Regions from separate parts of the Rhizobium sp. BR 317 genome, predicted to be linked through region 1. Evidence: riboswitches for the same ligand, from Rfam matches in the RefSeq annotation. Region 1 holds a riboswitch; the other holds the start of a gene.
The links. A riboswitch is a leader RNA that binds a small molecule or an ion and turns the genes downstream of it on or off. The one in region 1 is predicted to bind FMN.
Positions count from the first base shown of each region.

Region 1 (6,046 bases):
CGGAGAAATTCTGGGTATAGCCGGCCTGGTCGGTGCGGGGCGAACCGAACTGGTGCGCGCCATCTCCGGAGCTGATCCGATAAGGTCCGGTGCAGTGCGCCTCAACGGCGTGCCGCTGAAACTACGCAGCCCGGCCGACGCCGTGGCGAGAGGCATCGTTATGGTGCCGGAAGACCGTAAGCTGCAGGGATTGGTCGTCAGCCACCGCATCGCTGAAAACCTCGTTTATCCAAACCTCGATCAGTTCGGAGGCCGCTGGATTACGTCTGCCATGAAACGGGATTTCGCAAAAAGAGCCATTTCGACATTTGGTATCAAGGGCCGTGCTGAGCAATTGGCCTCCGATCTCTCCGGCGGCAACCAGCAGAAGATCGTCATCGCAAAATGGCTGATGCGCGATCCCAAAGTGGTCGTGCTCGATGAACCGACCCGAGGCATCGATGTCGGCGCCCGCGCCGGCATCTACGACATTATTGTCGGTCTTGCGAACAGGGGCGTGGCCGTCATCGTGGTCAGCTCCGATCTGGAAGAGGTCCTCGGCGTATCAAACCGCATCCTGGTGCTTGCGCAAGGAAGACAGGCCGGGATCCTGGAGCGCGAGCAGGCAAACGACGTTTCCGTCATGGAATTGGCTACAATCTAAAATGACATCAAGAAAGGAAGAGCGATGCCTGACATCACTCTGAATGCTCCCAAGCTTTTCGATCTCTCCGGCCAAGTTGCCTTCGTGACCGGCGCCGGCAGCGGTATCGGCCAGCGCATCGCTATTGGCCTGGCTCAATGCGGCGCGGATGTTGCGTTGCTCGACCGCCGCAACGATGACGGCCTGTCGCAGACCGCCGAATTCGTCCGCAAGGCGGGACGCCGCTCGATCCAGATCGCCGCTGACGTGACCAACAAGGCAGCGCTTGCCGACGCGGTGGAAAGGGCGGATGTCGAACTTGGTCCCCTCTCCCTCGCACTTAACGCAGCAGGCATTGCGAACGCCAACCCAGCCGAGGAGATGGAAGAAGAGCAATATCAGACGCTGATGGACATCAACCTCAAGGGCGTCTTCCTGTCCTGCCAGGCCGAAGCACGCTCGATGCTCAAGAGGGGCAAGGGATCAATCGTCAATATCGCGTCCATGTCGGGCGTGATCGTCAATCGCGGTCTCAGCCAGTGCCACTACAACGCCTCCAAGGCCGGCGTCATCCACATGTCGAAGTCGCTGGCAATGGAATGGGTCGGCCGCGGCATTCGCGTCAACACAATCTCCCCGGGCTATACCGCGACACCGATGAACACCCGGCCGGAGATGGTCCACCAGACGAAGCTGTTTGAAGAGCAGACCCCGATGCAGCGCATGGCGACGGTCGATGAGATGGTTGGTCCGGCCGTATTTCTGCTTTCGGAGGCGGCAAGCTTTGTCACGGGTGTCGACTTGCTGGTCGACGGCGGCTTCTGCTGCTGGTGATGACGATGCCTCACAAGCTGATCGCCGGAAACTGGAAAATGAACGGGTTGCTCTCGGATTTGAACGAGATTGCCGCCATCGCGGTGGCAGCCGATGACGCTAAAGCCGAAGCAATCATATGCCCGCCTGCCACCCTTATCGATCGCGCTGCGTCGATAGCGAGAGGTTCAAAACTACGGATCGGCGGCCAGGATTGCCACGTTTCGTCAGCGGGCGCCCATACCGGCGACATTGCCGCGGACATGTTGGCCGATCTCGGAGCAACCTCTGTGATCCTCGGCCATTCCGAGCGTCGGGCGGACCATGGCGAGACCAGTGCTCTCGTCGCCGCAAAAGCGGCGGCCGCCTATCGCGCCGGACTGACGGCCATCATCTGCGTTGGCGAAACGGAGGATGAGAGGGCCGACGGAAAGACGCTCACGGTGGTCGAAGGTCAGCTTTCGGCATCTGTTCCGGACGACGCCTGTGCTGCCAACACCGTCATCGCCTACGAGCCCGTATGGGCAATTGGAACCGGCCGCGTTCCGACGGAGGCCGAGATTGCCGAAGTTCACGCCGCTTTGCGCGGCGCCGTGATCAAGCGTTTTGGCGCGGAAGGCCATGAGATACGGCTCCTTTACGGCGGCTCCGTGAAGCCATCGAACGCGGCCTCGCTCTTTGCCATTGCCGGCGTAGACGGCGCGCTTGTCGGGGGAGCCTCCCTCAAGGCGTCGGATTTCGCGGCAATACTTCGCGCGGTTCCTTGAAGGCGAGACCGATCGCTTGTTCGGCCTCCGACAGGGCCTTGAAGTTTACTTTGATAAGCGCCGTTCGCGGGAAGCACGGCGATTGACCGGGAGACATCCGAATGAACCGCTTCGAAAACAAGACCGTCGTCATCACCGGAGGCAGCCGGGGCATTGGTGCCGCCATCGCAAGACGCTTTGCGAGAGAGGGCGCGAATCTCGTCGTTTCCGCCAATGAGGAACCGGTGCACTCCGTCGCCGAGCAGATCAAGAAGGACGGCGGCAAAGCGATCTCCTTCGTCGGTGACGTCACGGATAAAGCAAGTGTGAAGGCCCTTTACGACGCGGCGGAAGATGCCTTCGGTTCTGTCGACGTCTCGATCCAGAATGCCGGCGTCATTACGATCGCGCGGATTGAAGACATGACCGAAGGCGAGTGGGACAAGGTCATGGCCGTCAACACCAAGGGTGTTTTCCTGTGCGCGCAGGAAGCGATCCTGCGCATGCGCAAGCATTGTCGCGGCGGACGCATCATCAATACCGCATCGGGACAGGCGCGAGACGGCTTTATCTATACGCCGCACTATGCCGCCTCGAAGATGGGCGTGGTCGGGATCACGCAGAGCCTCGCAAAGGAAGTCGCCACTGAAAACATAACCGTCAATGCCTTCTGCCCCGGCATCATCGAGACCGACATGTGGGCCTATAATGATCAGGCCTGGGGTAAGCTCCTCGGCAATTACGGTKCGGGCGAGTTGATGAAAGAATGGGTCGAAGGCATTCCGATGAAGCGCGCCGGTTCAGGCGAAGACGTCGCCGGCCTCGTCACCTTTCTCGCGAGCGATGATGCTGCCTACATCACGGGGCAGACGATCAATGTCGATGGCGGTCTCATCATGTCCTGACCGCGGTCGGCTAAGAGAAACCAAGCTGTTCACCGGCTGTGTCGCATAAAAGACAGTGAGAGGGAAACTGCCCTCTTGCAGGAAGCCATATCGATCGCCTATCTTATCCGCGTTCTCAGGGCGGGGTGAAACTCCCCACCGGCGGTATCGAGGAAACTCGGAGCCCGCGAGCGCCTCTGCAAATCGCGGAGGGTCAGCAGACCCGGTGAGAGGCCGGGGCCGACGGTTAAAGTCCGGATGGAAGAGAGCAACCGTGCGAGCACCACAAGTGTCGTGGTGTGTCCGCAGGCTTGTTCGCCCAAGGGATAAACAGTGACTTCGAAAGAAGTCTTGGATGCCGCAAAAGCGGCTAACCCTTGAAAGGCAAAGTGCATGGCAATTTCTAAAATCGAAGATGCAATCGCGGCGATTTCGCGTGGTGAGATCGTTGTTGTCGTTGATGATCAGGATCGGGAAAACGAGGGCGACCTCGTGATTGCGTCTGATGCCATCACGCCTGCGGCAATTGCCTTCATGATGAATTATGCGCGCGGACTGATCTGCGTGGCGATGGAGGGTGAAAGGCTGGATGAGCTCGACATTCCCCTCATGGTTCCGCGCAATACCGAGGTTCTGAAGACCGCCTTCACGGTGTCCGTGGACTACATTCCGGAAACGACGACAGGGATTTCTGCAGCCGATCGTGCGGCGACGGTTCGCGCCCTTGTTACGCAGGGCACCCAGCCTGACGACCTTGCCCGCCCGGGCCACATTTTTCCGCTGCGTGCGCACCCGGCGGGCGTGCTTGGACGCCCCGGCCATACCGAGGCTGCCGTCGATCTCGCAAGGCTTGCAGGCTACTCCGGATCTGGGGTGATCTGCGAAGTCGCCAATGACGACGGCACCATGGCGCGCCTTCCGGATCTTGAGAAGTTCGCCGAACGTCACGGTCTTCTCCTGGTGACAATCGAAGATCTGATCACCTACCTGACTGATCAGCGCGATCTTGCGACACCGGAAATGTCGGCCGCCTAATCGCTCAAAATAGATGCCGACATGGCGCGTTTTGTTGCAAAAAATTCTTGTCGTAGAATGAGTCGGCCGTGAAGAACTGCGGCAGGTATCCGCCCGGTTGGTTCAGAGCGTGAGGGCTACAGACATCGTTGCGCGACTGGGGGGTGACGAATTCGCTATCATACTCCCTGCCGCAATGGATGAAGATGGGGCCTGCCATCTCGCTCAACGAATAATCGATTAATGAAAGCGGCGGATATCGCTCTTTATAGCGCGAAGTCGAGCGGCCGGGGCACTTACAGACGCTTTAATGTGGCGATGCATGCTCAACTGCAAGCGCACCAGCAGATCAAGATTGCGCTCCGAGGTGCGCTGGAGAGGAACGAATTCGAGCTGCATTACCAGCCGCTAATTAACTTACGATCGCGCCGTGTAACAGGCTGCGAAGCGCTTTTGCGGTGGCGCAGTCCCGAAAGAGGCATGATTTCCCCGTCYGAGTTCATTCCCATTGCCGAGGAAACCGGGCTGATCGTGCCGATGGGCGAGTGGATTCTCGCTCAAGCCTGCCGCCAGGCTGCTCGATGGCCCGAGCATGTCAGCATAGCCGTCAACCTATCGCCCGTCCAATTCAAGCATCGGAACCTTGTTAAGACGGTGGCCGATGCCCTATCTGCTTCCGGCCTCGCTCCGGCACGTTTGCAAGTGGAGATAACGGAATCGGTCRTGRTMGACGAGAGCGAACACAATCTCCACGTGCTCCAGGAGCTGCGTGGCCTTGGAGTGAAAATCGCCATGGACGATTTCGGAACAGGCTATTCGTCGCTCGGCTATCTCAGAAGCTTTCCCTTCGACAAGATCAAGGTGGATCAAGCCTTTGTCCGCGACCTGCCGCKRGGAAAGGAATCGCTCGCAATCGTCAGAGCCGTCGCCGGCCTTGGTGAGAGTTTGGGCATAACGACAACAATCGAGGGCATCGAGACGGAGGATCAGCTTGCGATCGTCAATGCGGAAGGATRCCATGAGGTTCAGGGCTATATCTTTTCGCGGCCGCTGCCGGCATCCGAGGTCTCCAAACTCATAAACGGCCAACTCTGATCCGGCTAGACCAGGCGGCTAGAAGCCGAGCAGTGGTAAATACCCCCGGGCTTTGCTTGGCAAAGCCGGGGGGTCTCCCGCTGACGCTAGGCAGGCCTTGCATCAAGGCAACTCGTCATTGGCGCCGCCGCTGGCGGCGGCAGGTCGCTGGACCAGCTGATTGCCCGACTAGAATGTCTAAGCAGATTCCGCTGGGTTGACCAACGGATGGTATTTGTGATTCGGTGTTTGGGTTGATTTGTCGTGATGGCAGATGGTGGGCAAGTCTCTGGTGGCGGCGGATGAGAAGCAGCGCGCGGCGTTGGAAAGGCTGGCCCGTTCGCGCGAGCGCGGTGAAGCGGATCGGGCTCGGGCGAGCTTGTTGACGCTTTCGGGCTGGACCAGCCCGCGCATTGCGGAAGCCTTTGGTGTGCGCGAAGATACGGTTCAGCTGTGGCGCAGCGATTTCATGGGCGGCGGCGTCGAGGCGTTGAAGTCGACCATCGCGCCCGGCTCGGCGCCGGTGAAGACCGAGGCGGCGCTGCGCGTTGTTGCGCCGCTGCTCGAAGCGCCGGTCGCCGACCGGCCCAACTGGACGATTGCCCGTCTGGGGGCCTTCAGCGACAGTTCCGCCACTCCCGCCAATGGCACCGATGGTTCGTCCTTCAAACCGGATGGGAATGCCACCGCCGAAGACCACGATCCTTCCACCATACGAATGCTGAATGCCGTAGAGTTCGGCGCCAGGTTGGGCCAGTGCACCGAGCGCCTCGGTCCGGTTGTTGAAAATGTGAGCGGCAAAGGCCTTGTCGATGGCGAGCTCGGCTGACCCTACCATGGCCCCTTCCTGGCGAACAAAGGAGAGCAGGTGCCCAGACGCTTCGACGATGGCG
Region 1 is NZ_JARWLB010000018.1:24,370-30,415, forward strand. It holds gene QD357_RS24000 (sugar ABC transporter ATP-binding protein) at 1-643, shown strand, start outside; gene QD357_RS24005 (SDR family oxidoreductase) at 668-1,456, shown strand; gene tpiA (triose-phosphate isomerase) at 1,462-2,202, shown strand; gene QD357_RS24015 (glucose 1-dehydrogenase) at 2,304-3,086, shown strand; FMN riboswitch at 3,194-3,339, shown strand; gene ribB (3,4-dihydroxy-2-butanone-4-phosphate synthase) at 3,459-4,100, shown strand; partial or broken gene QD357_RS24025 (putative bifunctional diguanylate cyclase/phosphodiesterase) at 4,177-5,174, shown strand; partial or broken gene QD357_RS24030 (helix-turn-helix domain-containing protein) at 5,428-5,637, shown strand; partial or broken gene QD357_RS24035 (GlcG/HbpS family heme-binding protein) at 5,830-6,046, opposite strand, start outside.

Region 2 (8,461 bases), on a different contig from region 1:
GGCACCGCCTGCGCCCGAAGTTGCCTGGGCGAGCGAATTAATGCCGCCCGAAAGAATGCAAATGATGGAAAAGGATACGGCAAAGTTCGAGAACGAACTCATGCGCCGTTCCAACTCCTGGGCATAGCCCATGGAGTGCAGAATATGCACGTCCTGTTTCTTGTCTAACTCTGAGTAATCAGACATGTATGTCATTCCCCCTAAAACCCGGTCGCCCACGGAATTGCGGGCCACCATGTGCCACTTGCGCCGCTGGCTTTTTGCCATACGGCCCGATTGCAGTTGAACTGCTCCCCGGGGTCTTTTCTTTCTATGCTCAGGCTTCCAGACTGCTCTGGATAAGCCCTGTCAGATAGTCGGCCACGACCCCTTGGCCGACGTCATCTCCGATGAGGTCGTTGCGGACCTCGATCATAACGTTATGCAAACCGTTGGCGAGCCCATGCAGCTTGAGCGTATGGGTCACGCCGTCTTCCGGTCCGTAAGGCTGATTGCGTTCAGTACGATAGAGCGGCGCCCCCGCCGCCCCATCAAGCATGCGATCCGCCAGCCAGCGGTCTTCATCGTGCAGAATGCCGAGCTCCACTGCCCGCTGCTTGCCGTTGTAAACAGGCGTAAAACTGTGAACCGTGACGATCACGGTTTTTTGCTCCCGCGCCGCCCGCTCTTTCAGGAGAGCGCGAATGCGGTCATGGAACGGCACATAAAGCGCTTCGGTGCGTGCCTGCCGATCAGCGGCTTGCAGATGCTGGTTGCCGGGGATCGTGTAGATCTCGCTGATTTCCGGCATCGCGCCCGCGCTTTCCGGCGGACGATTGCAATCGTAGACCAGGCGCGAGAAGCGTTGGTAAACCAGCGTCGCATCGAGGCTGACAGACATCTTCCTGGCGACTGCCAGTGCACCCGGATCCCAGGCGATATGGCTGGAAAGCGCTTCGGCCGAAAGGCCTAGATCGCCAAAATATTCGGGCAGCGTGCGCGAGGCATGTTCACAAATGATCAAAACCGCGCTTTTTCCATCCGGTCGCTCGACCGCGACGCAATCGCCATCAGCTTTTGTCAAAATGCCTTGCCCGGCAAGCATCAAAGGCGCCCTACCCTCTTAATAAAATCTTTATAAGAAAAGAATTCTTCAGGTTTTGGCGGCTGTCAACTGGAAACTGAAATTATTTCTTCATTTGTGACATTGACTCGAAATGTGACAGCGTAGTTATATTCATTTCAGGAGCTTGGCATTAGACCAGCCCGGGGAGCAAAATCGAGTGAGCAATGCGTCGAAAACAGTTTCGGACGTAATCAATGACCAATTTGAAGCGCTGACACGCGCCGAGAAGCAGCTCGCCAAGAGCCTGCTCGACAACTATCCCGTTTCGGGGTTGGGCAGCATTACGACGGTAGCCGAAAATGCGCGGGTATCCACGCCGACCGTGGCGCGCATGGTGCAGAAACTTGGTTTCAAAGGCTATCCGGACTTTCAGTCGCGCCTCCATCAGGAGGTCGAGGCGACCATCTCGAATCCGCTTACGAAGCATGACCGCTGGGCGTCCAATGCTCCCGGTACGCATATTCTCAATCGCTTTGCAGACGCCATCATGGGCAATCTCCGTCAGACCCTGACGGACATCGACGCGGCAACTTTCGATAACGTGGCTACGCTGTTGTCGGAGCCCAAGCGCGGGCTTTATTTCGTTGGTGGACGCATCACCGGCGCGCTTGCCGAATATTTCTTCACCCACATGCAGGTCATCCGCCCGAACACGACCTTGCTGTCCTCCAATTCCAGTTCCTGGCCGCAATATGTTCTGAACATGAATCCCGGCGACCTGCTCGTGATCTTCGATATCAGACGCTACGAGCAGGAAATGGTCAGCCTTGCCGCCGCCGCGCGCCGTCGCGGGGCCGAGATCATCGTCTTCACCGACCAATGGGCGAGCCCCGCCGTCAAATACGCAAAACACACATTCCGCGTACAAATCGAGGCGCCTTCCGCCTGGGATTCCTCCGTCGTCACCCTCTTCATCATCGAAGCCCTGATCGAAGCCGTACAAAGCTCGACCTGGGACGAGACGAGTGAACGTATGAAAACGCTTGAAGGCCTGTTCGAACAAACAAGGCTGTTCCGCAAACTAGGTTAGGAGGAAAGGAAAGTATAAAAACACAACCTGGGGATCGGCCAGCAAGACAGAGCCTGTCATCATCGGCGGATAAAAGTAAATCCCCGGTGTTTTCAGGAGACGCAACCCACTGGAACCCGTCACACAACCTTCATGCAACGTCATTAACAGCAACGCCAGACACTGAAAACCCAAAAGGAGGAATACCAGTGATCTCGACAATTCATCGTCTTCTGACGCTCTCCACTGCAATGCTCGTAGCTTCGACTGCCATTGCTGCTGCTGAACCGAGCGCAGACCTTATCGCCGCCGCCAAGAAGGAAGGCACGCTTACCACCATCGCTCTGCCCCACAACTGGTGCGGTTACGGCGATCTGATCGCTGCCTTCAAGGCGAAATACGGCATCGATGTCAACGAACTGAACCCGGACGCTGGGTCGGGCGATGAAGTTGAAGCCATTCGCGCCAACAAGGGCAACACCGGCCCGCAGGCTCCCGACGTGATCGACGTTGGTCTCTCCTTCGGCCCGACCGCCAAGAAGGAAGGCCTGCTGCAGCCCTACAAGGTTTCCACCTGGGATTCCATTCCGGACAGCGCCAAGGATGCTGACGGTTTCTGGTACGGCGACTACTACGGCGTTCTCTCCTTCGTCACCAACAAGGACGTTGTGAAGAACCCGCCGAAGGACTGGGCTGACCTGCAGAAGTCGGACTACGCCAACACCGTTTCGCTCGCTGGCGACCCGCGCACGTCGAACCAGGCCGTTCAGGCCGTTTACGCCGCTGGCCTGGCTGCCGGTGAAAAGGATGCCACCAAGATCGGTGCCGCTGGCCTCGACTACTTCGCAAAGCTGAACAAGGCTGGCAACTTCGTTCCGGTCATCGGCAAGTCCGCTTCGCTCGCACAGGGCGCAACCCCGATCGTCGTCGCTTGGGACTATAACGGCCTCGCATGGCGCGACAGCCTGAACGGCAACCCGCCGGTTGACGTTACGGTTCCGGCTTCGGGCGTCATCGCCGGCGTTTACGTTCAGGCGATCTCGGCTTTTGCTCCGCATCCGAACGCTGCCAAGCTCTGGATGGAGTTCCTCTATTCCGACGAAGGTCAGATTGGCTGGCTGAAGGGCTATTGCCACCCGATCCGCTTCAACGACCTGGCGAAGAACAAGAAAGTTCCGCAGGAACTTCTCGACAAGCTGCCGCCGGCTGCCGCCTATGAAAAGGCTGTCTTCCCGACGCTCGACGAACAGGCCGCTGGCAAGACCGCCATCACCACCAAGTGGGATTCGGTCGTCGGTTCGAACGTAAAGTAATCAGACCTGACATGGCCTCCCCGCCTCAGCGGGGAGGTTTTCCTTTTTTTGACGCCGCGGATCGGGCCAATCATGAGCATCGTCACGACATCAACGATCAATTCCACTCCCATGATCAATAAACGCATGGTTGTCGATTGGCTGGGCATAGCGCCCTTCCTGATCTTCGCGCTGCTGTTTCTAATTCTCCCCACGATCTATCTGATCGCAGGCGCCTTTCTGACGCCCGATGGCAGCTTGACGCTAAAGAACATCGGCGATCTGTTCACAGAGTCCATCTGGGACTCCTACTGGATCAGCATCAAGGTATCGCTGGCATCCTCTCTTGGCGGCGCCTTGATCGGCTTTTATCTGGCCTGGGCGCTCGTCATGGGCGGCCTGCCGGCTTGGCTGCGCCATACGTTTTTGACCTTTTCCGGTGTCGCCTCGAATTTCGCCGGCGTACCTCTGGCTTTTGCATTCATCGCCACGATCGGTCGCCTGGGCCTCGTCACGCTGCTGCTGAAAAACTGGCTTGGCTTCGACATTTTTCATGCAGGCTTCAATCTCTACAGCTTCGTCGGCTTGACCATCACCTATATGTACTTCCAGATTCCGCTGATGGTGCTGATCATCACGCCGGCACTGGACGGTATGAAAAAGGAATGGCGTGAAGCCGCATCCATCCTCGGAGCGACCACTGGACAATATTGGCTTATGGTGGCGCTCCCCATTCTCTGGCCGAGTCTGCTTGGCACGACGCTGCTGCTGTTTGCCAACGCCTTCGGCGCCATCGCAACGGCCATCGCACTGACGGGCAGCTCGCTGAACATCATACCGATCCAGCTCTATGCCCAGATCCGTGGCGACGTCCTGCACAACGCCAATCTCGGTTATGCGATGGCTCTCGGCATGATCGTCATCACTGGCATTTCCAACGTCATCTACATCATCATGCGCATGCGCGCGGAACGGTGGCAGAAATGAAGCTGCAAAAATTCTTTGCCTGGATCGCGGTCGTCATCGGCGCCATCTATTTCATCGTTCCGCTCATCGGTACGCTGGAATTCTCGCTGCGCATGCGACGCGACGCCTATAGTTTCGACGCCTATGCATCGGTCTTTTCGGACGCTCACTTCCTGTACGCGTTCGGCTATTCGATGCTCATGGCCTTGCTGACCATCATCTTCGGCATGCTGATCGTCGTGCCCACGGCTTATTGGGTGCGCCTCCGTTTGCCGCAGATACGCCCGATCGTCGAATTCATCACCTTGATGCCGCTGGTCATTCCCGCCATCGTCATCGTCTTCGGCTATCTGCGCCTCTATAATTCGTCGTCGATCCTACCTTTGACGGGCTTCGAGCAGTCGACGAACTTCCTTCTGGTCTGCTCCTATATTGTCCTCTCCCTCCCCTATATGTATCGTTCAGTCGATACGGCGATGCGCACGATCGATGTCGGCACCCTGACGGAAGCCGCCGAAAGTCTTGGCGCTAAGTGGACGACCATTATGTTCCGCTGCATTTTTCCCAATGTTATGAGCGGCGTCCTTTCCGGCGCCTTCATCACGCTGGCGATCGTCATGGGCGAATTCACGATGGCATCCCTGCTCAATCGTCCGGCTTTCGGCCCATACATGCAGCTTGTCGGCGCCAACCAGGCTTATCAGTCTTCGGCGCTGGCTATCATCGCGCTCGCTGTCACCTGGCTCAGCATGGGCTTGCTGCAGCTCGTTTCCCGCTTCTCAAAACTGGCTCCGGTTAAGGCGTAAGGCTTCGCACCATGGCTTTTCTCGAACTCACCCACATCAAGAAGTCCTTCGGCGACGTTCACGTCGTTCACGATTTCAATATGCAGATCGAGAAAGGAGAGTTCATCTCCTTCCTCGGACCCTCTGGCTGCGGCAAGACGACCGTGCTGCGCATGATCGCCGGTTTCGAAAACCCGACGGCCGGAACGCTGACGATCAATGGCAAAGACCAGCGAGCGCTGAAACCGAACCAGCGCAACATCGGCATGGTCTTTCAGGCTTACGCCCTGTTTCCGAACATGACGGTGCATGACAACGTCGCTTTCGGCCTCAAGGTCGCCGGCATGGCGAAATCCGACATCGACAAGCGCGTCAAGGAGATGCTGAGCCTCATCAAGCTCGATCATCTTGCCACCCGCTTCCCCTATCAGATGTCCGGCGGTCAGCAGCAGCGCGTGGCGCTCGCCCGCGCCATCGCCGTCAAGCCCCAAGTGCTCCTGCTCGATGAGCCGCTCTCGGCGCTGGACGCTAAGATCCGCATATCGCTGCGCGAAGAAATCCGTGCGATCCAGCAGCAGCTTGGCATCACCACTGTCTTCGTGACGCACGATCAGGAAGAGGCGCTGTCGATCTCCGACCGCATCGTCGTCATGAATGCCGGCCGCGCCGATCAGATCGGCACGCCCTTTGAAATCTACAATACGCCGGCCACCCGCTTCGTGGCCTCCTTCGTCGGCACGCTGAACCTCATTGAAGGCAAGGTCGTCGATCCCGACAACAGCCGCATCACGATCGGCGATCAGAACGTCACATTGAAGCAATCGGTCACCGCCTATAAGCCCGGCGACACCGTATCGCTTGCTTTACGTCCGGAAGCCGGCTCGCTGGCGGAATCGGCCAAGGGCGACACCGCACTGACGGGCGAAGTCTCCTCGGCGCACTTCCTGGGTTCGGTCATCCGCACCCGCATGAACGTGGCCGGCAACACCATTTCCTTCGACATGTTCAACAGCCCGGGCATGATGCCTCCGAGCGTCGGCGAGAAGGTCACGCTACGGTTTGCCTCCTCCGATCTGCTTGTCATCCAGGATTGATCGCCTCCCTGCGCGGCAGGGAAGTTTGGAAAATTATTCGCGAACGCCGGGCCAAAAGCCCGGCGTTTTTCTTTGATTTCTGTTGCACCGCATTTATAGTCCAGCCGTTCTCAGGGCGGGGTGCAATTCCCCACCGGCGGTATGGAGACTGGTCTCCGAGCCCGCGAGCGCCTTCCGGTTGCCGGAAGGGTCAGCAGATCCGGTGAGAGGCCGGAGCCGACGGTATAGTCCGGATGGAAGAGAGCAAGCTGGGTCGACAGCTCCTTCGCATAAGGGGCTTCTGCGACCTTGCGTGTTCGCCCAAGGGATATTGAGTTAAACCCTTGAAAGGCAAAGTTAATGACCATTTCCATTTCGACACAGCCGGGCCGCATAGCGTTGATCCGGGCTCGCTGGCATGCCGACATCGTCGATCAGTGCGTCGATTCCTTCGTTGCCGAATGGCAGAAGACCGAAGGCGCCTCCCCGATCGACATTTTTGATGTGCCGGGTGCCCTGGAAATCCCGCTGCATGCGCAGACGCTCGCGCGCAACGGCCGCTATAGCGCGATCATCGCAACCGCCTTCGTCGTCGACGGCGGCATCTACCGCCACGATTTCGTTGCCGATACCGTTCTCGATGCGATGATGCGTGTGCAACTGGATACCGGCGTTCCGATTCTTTCGACCGTGCTGACGCCCCACCATTTCCAGGAAACGGAAGCGCATATTCATTTCTTCAAGCAGCATTTCGTCATCAAGGGTCAGGAAGTGGCAAACGCTTGCCGCCAGATCCTGAGCGAACGCGCCAAACTGCTGCCATCGGTGACGGTCTGAGTTAAGATGATGGAGGCGCGGCAAAGGCCCGCCTCCATTTCTCGGGCAAGGAGCATCACATGACCGTCCTGCGAATTGTGCCCAATCTGCATGCCGCCGATCCCGCAAGCGCCCGTGTCTTCTATGGCGACCTGCTCGGCTTGGATATCGTCATGGACCACGGCTGGATCATGACCTTCGCCTCCAAAGCCCAGACTGTCCCACAGATCAGCATAGCCAGCGAAGGCGGCTCAGGCACGACCGTTCCAGATCTTTCGATCGAGGTCGACGATGTCGATCAGGTCTATCAGCGCGCCCGATCGATGCAGTTCGATATCGTCTACGAACTGAACGACGAACCCTGGGGCGTCCGGCGCTTTTATGTCCGCGACCCCTTGGGCAAGATCGTGAATATTCTGTCCCACCGATAGGCAGTTCATCCCAAATCGACGTTGAAGGTCACCCGTTCCGCCGACCATAGTGTCTCAGCATAGGCTATGGGTACGCCGTCGCTATCGACATCCACTTTGAGGATGACCAATACCGGTGTCGACTTCGGCTGCCGCAACAGCCGTGCCTCCTCGGCACTTGGCATGCGCGCCTCGATCTCGGTCGACAGGCGTACATAGTCGTGGACACCGTAGCTGGCGAGCGCCGCGCTGATGGTCTCGTATTGCAACCTCGCCTTATCGAAATCAGGAAAGCGGTCAGCCGGATAATAACTGTCGCCGAGTTCGACGGGAACACCGTCTGCCGTCATCACGCCGCGGCGATGGATGACGGGTGCGCCGGACGCCAGCTTCAGCCGTGCCGCTACACGCTCCGACGCTGCAACGACCTCGTGGATCAATAGCTCGCCGCCAGGCTCGAAACCCTGCTCGATCAGATTCTTGGAGAACCGTGTCTTCTTCGACAGCGTATAATCGAGAGCCCCTCGGTGCACGAAGGTTCCCCGTCCTTGCTCGGCGCGCACCAGTCCCCGCTGCTCCAGATGGCCGAGCGCCTGACGGACGGTGAAGCGGCTGACGCCGAAGCGTTCCATAAGCTCCGGTTCGGTCGGCAATTTGGCGCCCGGAGCAAAGGTCCCGGCGGCGATATCCGCCGCCAGGATTTCGCCGATCTGATGCCAGAGAGCGCTGCCGCTCTTGCGGTCGATCGTCTCCATGTCACACGCGCTTTTCAAGCCGGAACAACAGCTTGTATTCGGCGGGATAGGCGAGAGCATCGAGAATGCTCGGATAATATTTGCGATCCTTCGAGCCGCTGACGAAACCGTCATAGCCGAAACGCCTGACGGAGACATTGAAGCCTGCGGCAACGAAGGCGTCGATATAGTCCTGGGGAGAGCGATCCTGTACCGGCGCATTGCTGTTGCCGCCGATCAGCTCGCGCCATTTCGGCCAGAGGGGCATCTC
Region 2 is NZ_JARWLB010000002.1:359,843-368,303, forward strand. It holds gene QD357_RS04310 (amino acid permease) at 1-186, opposite strand, end outside; gene QD357_RS04315 (N-formylglutamate amidohydrolase) at 317-1,087, opposite strand; gene QD357_RS04320 (MurR/RpiR family transcriptional regulator) at 1,263-2,135, shown strand; gene QD357_RS04325 (ABC transporter substrate-binding protein) at 2,324-3,427, shown strand; gene QD357_RS04330 (ABC transporter permease) at 3,500-4,393, shown strand; gene QD357_RS04335 (ABC transporter permease) at 4,390-5,178, shown strand; gene QD357_RS04340 (ABC transporter ATP-binding protein) at 5,190-6,251, shown strand; FMN riboswitch at 6,354-6,500, shown strand; gene QD357_RS04345 (6,7-dimethyl-8-ribityllumazine synthase) at 6,591-7,067, shown strand; gene QD357_RS04350 (VOC family protein) at 7,127-7,477, shown strand; gene phnF (phosphonate metabolism transcriptional regulator PhnF) at 7,483-8,211, opposite strand; gene QD357_RS04360 (class I SAM-dependent methyltransferase) at 8,213-8,461, opposite strand, start outside.
Region 2: linked by a shared signal. The riboswitch ahead of QD357_RS04345 (6,7-dimethyl-8-ribityllumazine synthase) and the one ahead of ribB (3,4-dihydroxy-2-butanone-4-phosphate synthase) in region 1 are both predicted to bind FMN.